One region of the Kitasatospora sp. NBC_00374 genome, then DNA from elsewhere that is predicted to be linked to it. Evidence: riboswitches for the same ligand, from Rfam matches in the RefSeq annotation. Region 1 holds a riboswitch; the other holds the start of a gene.
What was found. Region 1 has a riboswitch for glycine ahead of gcvP (aminomethyl-transferring glycine dehydrogenase). Riboswitches for the same ligand answer to the same signal wherever they lie in the genome.
Positions count from the first base shown of each region.

Region 2: another riboswitch for glycine. It lies ahead of gcvT (glycine cleavage system aminomethyltransferase GcvT); the one in region 1 lies ahead of gcvP (aminomethyl-transferring glycine dehydrogenase).

Region 1 is NZ_CP107964.1:1,841,398-1,846,809, forward strand. It holds gene gcvP (aminomethyl-transferring glycine dehydrogenase) at 30-2,927, opposite strand; glycine riboswitch at 3,166-3,271, opposite strand; partial or broken gene OG871_RS08150 (PRC-barrel domain-containing protein) at 3,457-3,822, shown strand; gene OG871_RS08155 (DUF2382 domain-containing protein) at 3,862-4,629, shown strand; gene OG871_RS08160 (MFS transporter) at 4,815-5,412, shown strand, end outside.
Region 2 is NZ_CP107964.1:5,439,930-5,445,341, reverse strand. It holds gene OG871_RS24470 (enhanced serine sensitivity protein SseB C-terminal domain-containing protein) at 1-720, opposite strand, end outside; gene OG871_RS24465 (enhanced serine sensitivity protein SseB C-terminal domain-containing protein) at 860-1,654, opposite strand; glycine riboswitch at 1,813-1,917, shown strand; gene gcvT (glycine cleavage system aminomethyltransferase GcvT) at 2,093-3,211, shown strand; gene gcvH (glycine cleavage system protein GcvH) at 3,288-3,668, shown strand; gene glyA (serine hydroxymethyltransferase) at 3,758-5,023, shown strand; gene OG871_RS24445 (L-serine ammonia-lyase) at 5,168-5,412, shown strand, end outside.

The DNA.
Region 1 (5,412 bases):
TCCTCCGGGGCCCTCCGCCGTCACCGCGCTCAGACGCCGTAGTCGTCCAGCGGCGGGCAGGAGCAGACCAGGTTGCGGTCGCCGTACGCACCGTCGATCCGGCTCACCGGCGGCCAGTACTTGTCGGCCGGGTTGACGCCGGCCGGGAAGACCGCCTCCTGGCGGGTGTAGGCGCGCTCCCAGTCACCGGCCATGGTGGCGGCGGTGTGCGGGGCGTTGCGCAGCGGGTTGTCCTCGGCCGGCCACACGCCGGAGCCGACCTTCTCGATCTCCGCACGGATCTCGATCATCGCGGCGCAGAACCGGTCGATCTCGTGCAGGTCCTCGGACTCGGTGGGCTCGATCATCAGCGTGCCGGCCACCGGGAAGGACATGGTCGGGGCGTGGAAACCGTAGTCGATCAGGCGCTTGGCGATGTCGTCCACGGTCACCCCCGTCTCCTTGGTGAGCGGACGCAGGTCGATGATGCACTCGTGCGCGACCAGGCCGCCGGGGCCGGTGTAGAGCACGGGGTAGTGCGGGGCGAGCCGCTTGGCGATGTAGTTGGCGTTCAGCACCGCCACCTGGGTGGCGCGCTTGAGGCCCTCGCCGCCCATCAGCCGGACGTACGCCCAGGAGATCGGCAGGATCGCGGCCGAGCCCCACGGGGCGGCCGAGATCGGGCCGACGCCGGTGGCCGGGCCGGCCTCGCTCTGCAGCGGGTGGTTGGGCAGGTACGGCGCGAGGTGCGAGCGGACCGCGACCGGGCCGACGCCGGGGCCGCCGCCGCCGTGCGGGATGCAGAAGGTCTTGTGCAGGTTCAGGTGCGAGACGTCCGCGCCGAACTTGCCGGGCTTGGCGAGGCCGACCAGGGCGTTCAGGTTGGCTCCGTCCACGTACACCTGGCCGCCGGCCTCGTGCACGGCCGCGCAGATGTCGGTGATCTGGGTCTCGAACACGCCGTGGGTCGACGGGTAGGTGACCATCAGCACGGCGAGCTGGTCGCGGTGCTGGTCGATCTTGGCCTGCAGGTCGTCGACGTCCACGTCGCCGTCGGTCAGGGTCTTGACGACCACCACCCGCATGCCCGCCATCACCGCGGAGGCCGCGTTGGTGCCGTGCGCGGACGCGGGGATCAGGCAGACGTCGCGCTGGGTGTCGCCGTTGGCCAGGTGGTAGGCGCGGACGGCCAGCAGGCCGGCCAGCTCGCCCTGCGAACCGGCGTTGGGCTGGATCGACACGGCGTCGTAGCCGGTCACCTCGACCAGCTGCTGCTCCAGCTCGCGGATCAGGCTGAGGAAGCCGCCGACCTGCTCGACCGGCGCGAACGGGTGCAGCTGGCCGAACTCCGGCCAGGTCACCGGCTCCATCTCGGTGGTCGCGTTGAGCTTCATGGTGCAGGAGCCCAGCGGGATCATGCCGCGGTCCAGCGCGTAGTCGCGGTCCGACAGGCGGCGCAGGTAGCGCAGCATGGCGGTCTCCGAGCGGTGGCTGTGGAAGACCGGGTGGGTCAGGTACTCGTCCTCGCGCAGCAGGCCGGCCGGCAGCGTGTCGGCGGCCTCGGCGACCTCGGTGTCCTTGAGGCCGAAGGCGGCCCAGACGGCGGCCAGGTGCTCGCGGGTGGTGGTCTCGTCGCAGGAGATCGAGACGGTGTCCGCGTCGGCGGGGAACAGGTTGACACCGGCCTCGGCCGCGGCGGCGACCACCTCGGCGGCGCGCCCGGGGACGCGCGCGGTGACGGTGTCGAAGAACGAGCCGTGGGCGAGCTCCACACCGCCGGCCCGCAGGCCCTCGGCCAGCGCGGCGGCGTAGCGGTGGGTGCGGCGGGCGATGTCGGCCAGGCCGTCCGGGCCGTGGTAGACCGCGTACATCGAGGCCATCACGGCGAGCAGCACCTGGGCGGTGCAGATGTTGCTGGTGGCCTTCTCGCGGCGGATGTGCTGCTCACGGGTCTGCAGCGCCAGCCGGTACGCGCGGTTGCCGTCGGTGTCGACCGAGACGCCGACCAGACGGCCGGGCAGGTTGCGGGCGTAGGGGGCGCGCACGGCCAGGTAGCCGGCGTGCGGGCCGCCGAAGCCCATCGGCACGCCGAAGCGCTGCGAGGTGCCGCAGGCGATGTCGGCGCCCAGCTCGCCCGGGGACTTCAGCAGGGTCAGCGCCAGCAGGTCGGCGGCGACCGCCACGATCGCGCCGAGCCCGTGCGCCTGCTCGATCAGCGGCGCCAGGTCGCGGACCGCGCCGGAGGCGCCGGGGTACTGGAGCAGCACACCGAAGACACCGCGCTCGGCGATCTCGGCCGGGATGCCCTCGGAGAGGTCGGCGACGACCACCTCGACACCGGTCGGCACGGCACGGGTCTCGATCACCGCGACGGTCTGCGGCAGGGTGTCGGCGTCGATCAGGAACACGCCGCCCTTGACCTTGGTGACCCGGCGGGCCAGCGCCATCGCCTCGGCGGCGGCGGTGCCCTCGTCCAGCAGCGAGGAGCCGGAGGTGTCCAGGCCGGTCAGGTCGGAGACCAGGGTCTGGAAGTTGAGCAGCGCCTCCAGGCGGCCCTGGGAGATCTCCGGCTGGTACGGGGTGTAGGCGGTGTACCAGGCCGGGTTCTCCAGCACGTTGCGCAGGATCACCGGCGGGGTGAAGGTGCCGTAGTAGCCCAGCCCGATCATCGAGGTGAACACCTGGTTGCGGGCGGCGAGCTCGCGCAGCTCGGCGAGCACCTGCGCCTCACTGCGGCCGGCCGGCAGGTCCAGCGCGGCCAGGCTCTTGATCGCGTCGGGGACGGCGGCGTCGGACAGCTCGTCCAGCGAGGCGTAGCCGACGTGCGCCAGCATCTTCTGCTGGGCGTCGGCGTCCGGGCCGATGTGACGGGTCTCGAAGGGGCTGGCCTGCTCGAGCTCGGCGAGGGTGGCGTCGCTGCGGCGACCGTTGATCGGCTGGGCGTTCATGGGGGTCGAGGCCTCCTGGTCGATGACCGGCTGGGGTGCGGGCGCCGACCGGCCTTCGCCGCTGGGGACAGCGGGGACCATGAGCGCACGAACCCGACAGGCCTCCCCCTCTGTCATCGGGACCTGAGAGCTTCGCCCGCACGGGCAGGCCGGAGGCCGTCCCGTCGGCTTGCACCGTCGGTGAGGGTGGTGTCGTCGGCTCCTGCGCCGGCGATCCTGCCCTGCTTTCCAGAGTGACCTGTCCCACACGGTACGGGTGCCTGAGAGATTCCGGGGAGGAGTTGCTCCTTCGGCGCCCTGACCACCCGGTTCACCGGGCTCAGGGACTCTCCCGAGCGGGCTCGGCGGTCGCCGCCCAGGGTACCAGCGAGATTCCCGCGGATCACCGGCCCGGGACGAGGGATCGGTCCCCGCCGTGCCCCGGACGGCGGCGCTCGGGTCGCATGCGCCCGATACATGGCTTTTTGTATGAAGTGGCGGCTGGCCAGCTCCTTCAACCGCCCCCTGACGGCCTTTCACAGGAGCAGGAGTGGAGGACAGCGTGCAGACCGATATCGATCCGCGCGACCTGATCGGGCACAAGGCGGTCGACCGGAACGGCGACAAGATCGGTACGGTCGACGAGGTCTATCTCGACGACGCCACCGGTGAGCCCGAGTGGGCAGCCGTGCGGACCGGGATCTTCGGCCGGGACGCCTTCGTCCCGCTGACCACCAGCGAGTTCGCCGGGGACGAGCTGCGAGTCCCCTACGACAAGTCGCTGATCAAGGAGTCCCCGGACTTCGGGGTGGGCCAGCACCTCTCCCCCGCCCAGGAGCTGCAGCTCTACCGGTACTACGGCCTGGACGCGGGCAGCGCCGCGCCGCCGGCCTCGGCCACCAACGGTTCGGCGGCCGCGGCCGCCGCAGCGGCGGCCGGCGACCGGAGCAAGGACCTGGACTTCGGCAAGGTCTCCTCGGCACCGGCGCCGGCGACCTCGCCCGAGGGGCAGACCATGATGACAACCCCCGCCTTCACCTCGGCGCCGCCGCCCGCCGCGCCGATGGCCGCCCCGACGCCCGCCCATCCGGACGACTCGTCCACCGTGCAGCGCCCCGCTCCGCAGCCGGCGCCGCAGCACACCCCGTACGCCACGCAGAACCACCCCCAGCCGATGCAGGTGGCCGAGACCCGGCAGCCCACCACGGAGCAGCCTGCCGTCGAGCAGCCCACCGGGCCCGCCGCGAGCGCGCCGAGCGCGCCGGTGGAGATCACCTGCCGGGAGGAGCGGCTGGACATCACCACCCAGTGGCACGTGCTCGGCACCGCACGGCTGCGCAAGTACGTCACCAGCGAGCCGGTGGAGCGCAAGGTGCCGGTGGTCCGTGAGCGGGTCCGGGTGGAGCGGGTGCCCGTCACCGACGCGGAGCGGGCCTCGCTGACCGAGCAGGACATCTCCGAGGGCATGGAGGAGGTCACCCTGCGCGAGGAGCGGCCGGTGGTCCGCAAGTACCTGGCGCCGATCGAGCGGGTGCGCCTGGTGGTGGAGCGCTACACCGAGGAGACGGTGATCCGCGAGGAGCTCCGCCGCGAACAGGTGGAGATCCACGACAGCACCGCCGGCTCCCCGGGCGGGCAGTCCAACGGCACGGCGCAGCGGTCCGCGCCGGGCTCCGGGCCGATGACGGACACGCTGCGGCCGGAGCCGCTGCGGCCGTCCTGAGCCGGGCCCACCGGCGTCTCCCGGCCCTGTCCCCGCCGTCGCGGGGGCGGGGCCTCCGCTTTGCCAAAGCTTCACCGATCGATATTTGACACACTGAACTATTTACCGGCATGGTTACTTCATTCGATTCACTATCTCGTGCTTGAAGCACTCCGCTTCGAGCAGCCAGAACCGGAGGAAGAACCGTGAGTGAGGCATCTCAGCCCACCATCACGGCCGACAAGCCGACCAGTGCCCGGGTGCTCCCCGCCCTGGTGCTGGCCATGCTGGCGTTCAGCGTGGTGCAGACCGCAGTCGTCCCGATCCTGCCCTCGCTGGCCAAGGAGCTGAACGTCTCCGGGTCCAACATCACCTGGCTGATGACGGCCAACCTGCTCTCGGCCGCCGTCCTGACCCCGCTGCTCGGCCGCTTCGGCGACCTGCGCGGCCGCAAGCCGATGCTGCTGGTCTCGCTGGCCGGCCTGGTGGCCGGCTCCGCGCTCGCGGTCGGCACCCACTCCTTCACCTGGCTGGTCGTCGCCCGCGTCCTCCAGGGCGCCGGCGGTGGCGTGCTGCCGCTGGCCATCAGCATCGTGCGTGACGAGCTCCCCCGGGAGAAGGTCACCGGCGGAGTCGCGATGATCAGCGCCTCGATGGGCGTCGGCAGCGGCCTCGGCCTGGTCGCCACCGGCCTGCTGCTGGAGCACTGGAGCTACAAGTCCATCTTCTGGATGGGCCTGGTCTTCGGCCTGATCGCGGCCGCGCTGGTCGCCCTGCGGGTGCCCAAGGACCCGGTGATCGACA
Region 2 (5,412 bases), 3.6 Mb from region 1:
GTCGAACTCGTCCGCCAGCATCACCGTGGACACCGACAGGCCCTCGGGCACGTGCGCCACCGCGCGCTGCACCAGCGCCCGGGCCGCCTCGACGGCGGGCGGCGAGGTGTCGTACAGGTCGAGGCCGATCGCCAGGTACGGCTCGCCCAGGGCCGGCTGGACCCAGGCCTGGCGCAGCGAGCGCAGCGGGCGCACCTCGGCCGCCTGGCGGTCCAGCTGCGCGTAGAACTGCGGCGCCTGCACCTGCGGTTCGCCGAGCTGGAGCGGGCCGGCCGGCAGCCGGTCCAGGCCGACGGCGATCCGGCGCAGGTCGGCCCAGGGCACGCCGACCCCGCCGCCGGGCACGTGCGGGTCGAGCCACAGGCCCCAGCGGGTGCGGTACAGCGCGTTGGCGATCTCCAGGCCGGTGATCACCTCGTGGCCGCGGGCCCAGCCGCTGGCGGTGAGCTGCCCGGGCGAGGTGACGGCCGGCGCGTAGCCGTGGCCGCCGATGTCCATGTTCCCGTACTGGGCGTCCGGGCTGCCGGGCTGCCCGTGCCAGAGCAGCATCCAGACCTGGCCCTCGGCGATCGCGCGCAGCAGCGCCTCGTAGGCCTCGTACCGCTCGGGCGCGACCTGGCCCAGGGCGCGCTCGATCGCGCCCGGGTCACCACCGGGACGCGCCGGGGCAGCCGGGCCCCACTGGCCCGGTGCGCCGCCGCCTGCCGCTCCCGCGCTCACGCGCCCACCTCGCTCTCGCCCGTCCCGTCGCCTCCGCCGGCCTCGCCGCGCGGGCTGTCGGCAGCAACCCTATTGGGCAGGCCCGACACACGTCATACCGCCGTCCCTCTACTGGACGGTCACCAGCGGGCGGGCCCGCTCAGGCCCGTACGTAGAACGGCCGTACCTGTGCGATCAGCCAGTCGACCACCGGATCGGCGGCCAGGTCGAGCAGCACCAGGTGGACGCCCCAGGCCGGGGCGGCGGTTCCCAGGGCCCGGCCGAGCGCCTCGCCCACCCGGGCCGGGTCGGCCGGCAGCGCCGGGTCGAGCTGGATGCCGAGATAGAGCAGCGTGGCCTCGCCCTCCACCTTGGCCAGCGCCCGGCGGGCCGTCAACACCTCCGGCAGCGCGGCCAGTTCGGCACCGGCGGCGGCGAGGAAGGCGTACGGCTCCTGGTGCGGCTCGGGCTCCTTGAGCGCCACCCGGGCCCCCTCCTGGACGGCCGGCGCCGGGCCGCGCTCGCCCTGCGGGCCGCGCCGCAGCTCGCCCACCCCCTCCGGCGGCACCGGGATGCCCACCGGCGCCTCGGGGTTGACCGCGATGCCGATCCCCAGCGGAAGACCGCGGGCGAACTCCCACATCGGGGCGATCGCGAAGGCCATCCCCGGCGCCTGGCGCAGGAACTCCTCCTGGGAGGAGAAGACCGGGACGTAGGGGGCACCCGCCAGCTCGATGGTGGGCAGGTCCAGCGACTCGCCCTGCCGGTCGGCGCCCGCGGGCAGCGGGATCCACACCTGGCTGCGGGCCAGCACCTCGATCACCCGGGGGGTCGCCCCCGGGTCGCCCAGAGCCGCGGTGAGGACCTGTTCCAGCTCGTTGACCGGCCAGCTCCCGCCCTCGGGAGCCGCGCCCGGCTCCGCCCAGGACTGCGCCTCGCCCGCCGGGTACCCCATCCGCCTCTGCCCCTTCCGCCCTGACCGGGCGAGCCACGTGCCGTGCGGCCCGTGCGCCGGCCGAAGAACCGTCCCACAGAGCGTATCGCCCGGCCCCCCTCCCGTAGGCCCCCCCGGGCATGCCATGATGACCCCGATCGAACTTCATACTGGCCGCTCGAACCCGCGCGGGAGAGTCCGGAGTGCCTCGTCAGAGGCTGGGCCGGCGCCGAAGGAGCAAGTCCTCCCCGGAATCTCTCAGGCACCCATACCGCACGGGCGAGGCACATCTGGAAAGTGGACACGGCCGCGCCGTGCGCCCACCCACGGTGCAAGCCGCCATTCTTATGTGCGGTGAAGCTCTCAGGTTGCGACGACAGACGGGGAGTCCTCGCCACCGCATGCCCGCATCCAGGTGCGGGCGCGCTCCAGAGTGCCCAGCCAAGGAGTCTCGCCGCCATGTCCCTCCGCCACACCGCGCTCGACGCGCTGCACCGATCGCTCGGCGCCACCATGACCGACTTCGCCGGCTGGGACATGCCGCTGCGCTACGGCTCCGAGCGCGAGGAGCACCTCGCGGTCCGCACCAAGGCGGGTCTGTTCGACCTCTCGCACATGGGTGAGATCACCGTGACCGGCCCGCAGGCCGGCGAGCTGCTGGACCACGCGCTGGTCGGCTTCATCTCCGCGCTCGGCGTGCTGCGCGCCCGCTACACCATGATCTGCCGCGAGGACGGCGGCATCCTGGACGACCTGATCGTCTACCGCACCGGCGAGACCGAGTACATGGTGGTCGCCAACGCCTCCAACGCCCAGGTCGTGCTGGACGCGCTGACCGAGCGCGCGGCCGGCTTCGACGCGGTCGTCCGCGACGACCGCGACGCCTACGCGCTGATCGCCGTCCAGGGCCCGGAGGCCAACGGCATCCTGGCCTCGCTGACCGACGCCGACCTGCCCGCGCTGAAGTACTACGCCCTGCTGCCCGCCACCGTGGCCGACCGCGACGTCTGGCTGGCCCGCACCGGCTACACCGGCGAGGACGGCTTCGAGATCTTCTGCGCCCCCGCCGACGCCGAGCACCTGTGGCAGGCGCTGACCGGGGCCGGCGCCCCGGCCGGCCTGGTCCCGGCCGGCCTGTCCTGCCGCGACACGCTGCGCCTGGAGGCCGGCATGCCGCTCTACGGGCACGAGCTGTCCACCGACCTCACCCCCTTCGACGCGGGTCTGGGCCGCGTGGTCCGCTTCGACAAGACCACCAACAACGGCGAGTTCGTCGGCCGCAAGGCCCTGGAGCAGGCCGCCGCGGCCGCCGAGACCAACCCGCCGCAGGTCCTGGTCGGCCTGGTCTCCGAGGGCAAGCGCGTCCCGCGCGCCGAGTACGCGGTGGTCTCCACCGAGGGAGCCCCGATCGGCCGGATCACCTCCGGCTCGCCGTCCCCCACCCTGGGCAAGCCGATCGCCATCGCGTACGTGGACGCGGCGCACGCCGCCCCCGGCACCGCGGTCGCCGTCGACGTCCGCGGCAGGCACGAGCCGGTCGAGGTCGTCGCGCTGCCGTTCTACAAGCGCGCCCGCTGAGCCGTACGAACCCCCGAGTCCGGTCCGCGCAGCGGACGGCTTCGCCTACCCTCTTGCGATCCTGGAGAATGACGTCATGAGCAACCCCACGCACCTGCAGTACACCAAGGAGCACGAGTGGCTGACCGCGGCTGACGCGGACGGCGTCTCGACCGTCGGCATCACCAAGCACGCGGCCGACGCCCTCGGCGACATCGTGTACGTCCAGCTCCCGGAGGTCGGTGAGACCGTCACCGCCGGCGAGACCTGTGGTGAGCTGGAGTCGACCAAGTCGGTCAGCGACCTGTTCTCGCCGGCCACCGGTGAGATCGTCGAGATCAACCAGGCCGTCATCGACGACCCGGCGCTGGTCAACGGCGAGCCCTTCGAGGGTGCCTGGCTGTTCAAGGTCAAGGTCGAGGCGACCGACGAGCTGCTCGACGCCGAGGCCTACACCGCCTTCACCACCGGCGTCTGACCGACCCGCGTGAAAGGGGGCCGGCCGCAGCGCGGCGGACGGCCCCTTCCCCTCAGGTAACCCGCCCAGCCCCACGGGAAGACCCACTCATGACGGTTCTCAACCAGTCCCTGCACGCGCTCGACCCGGAGATCGCCGCCGCGGTCGACGCCGAGCTGCACCGCCAGCAGACCACCCTCGAAATGATCGCCTCCGAGAACTTCGCCCCCGTGGCGGTCATGGAGGCCCAGGGTTCGGTCCTGACCAACAAGTACGCCGAGGGCTACCCCGGCAAGCGCTACTACGGCGGCTGCGAGCACGTCGACGTGGTCGAGCAGATCGCGATCGACCGGATCAAGGAGCTGTTCGGCGCCGAGCACGCCAACGTCCAGCCGCACTCCGGCGCGCAGGCCAACGCGGCCGCCATGTTCGCGCTGATCCAGCCGGGCGACACCATCCTGGGCCTCAGCCTGGCCCACGGCGGCCACCTGACCCACGGCATGAAGATCAACTTCTCCGGCAAGCTCTACAACGTGGCCGCCTACCACGTCGACGAGACCGGCGTCGTCGACATGGCCGAGGTCGAGCGCCTCGCCAAGGAGCACCAGCCGAAGCTGATCATCGCCGGCTGGTCCGCCTACCCCCGCCAGCTGGACTTCGCCGAGTTCCGCCGCATCGCGGACGAGGTCGGCGCCCTGCTCATGGTCGACATGGCGCACTTCGCCGGCCTGGTCGCCGCCGGCCTGCACCCGTCCCCGGTGCCGTACGCCGACGTTGTCACCACCACCACCCACAAGACCCTCGGCGGCCCGCGCGGCGGCGTGATCCTCTCCAAGGCCGAGTACGCCAAGAAGATCAACTCCGCGGTCTTCCCCGGCCAGCAGGGCGGCCCGCTCGAGCACGTGATCGCCGGCAAGGCCGTCGCCTTCAAGATCGCCGCCTCCGAGGAGTTCAAGGAGCGCCAGCAGCGCACCCTGGACGGCGCCAAGATCCTCGCCGAGCGCCTGCTGCAGGCCGACGCGACCGAGGCCGGCGTCTCCGTCCTCTCCGGCGGCACCGACGTCCACCTGGTCCTCGTCGACCTGCGCCACAGCGAGCTCGACGGCCAGCAGGCCGAGGACCGCCTCCACGAGGTCGGCATCACGGTCAACCGCAACGCCGTCCCGAACGACCCCCGCCCCCCGATGGTCACCTCCGGCCTGCGGATCGGCACCCCCGCCCTCGCCACCCGCGGCTTCCAGGCCGAGGACTTCACCGAGGTCGCCGACATCATCGCCGAGGCGCTGCTGCCCGCCTTCGACGAGGCCAAGGCCACCGCCCTCAAGGCCCGCGTCACCGCGCTGGCCGCCAAGTACCCGCTCTACCCGAACCTGTAGTTCACCTCGGGGTACGACGGGCGCCCCCCGCCGTACCTCCCGGTTCTCCGGGGCACCGCGCACACTGGACAGTGGACCGCGGTGCCCCGCGCCGTGCCCGCACCTTCTAGCACGTCTCCACGAGACCAGACAAGGACGTCCCCCGTGGCCATCAGCGTCTTCGACCTCTTCTCCATCGGCATCGGCCCGTCCAGCTCGCACACCGTCGGCCCGATGCGAGCGGCCCGGATGTTCGCCCGCCGGCTGAAGTCCGAAGGGCTGCTGACCCAGGTCACCACCGTCCGGGCAGAGCTCTTCGGCTCACTCGGCGCGACCGGGCACGGCCACGGCACCCCCAAGGCCGTGCTGCTCGGCCTGGAGGGGAACTCCCCGCGCACCGTCGACGTCGA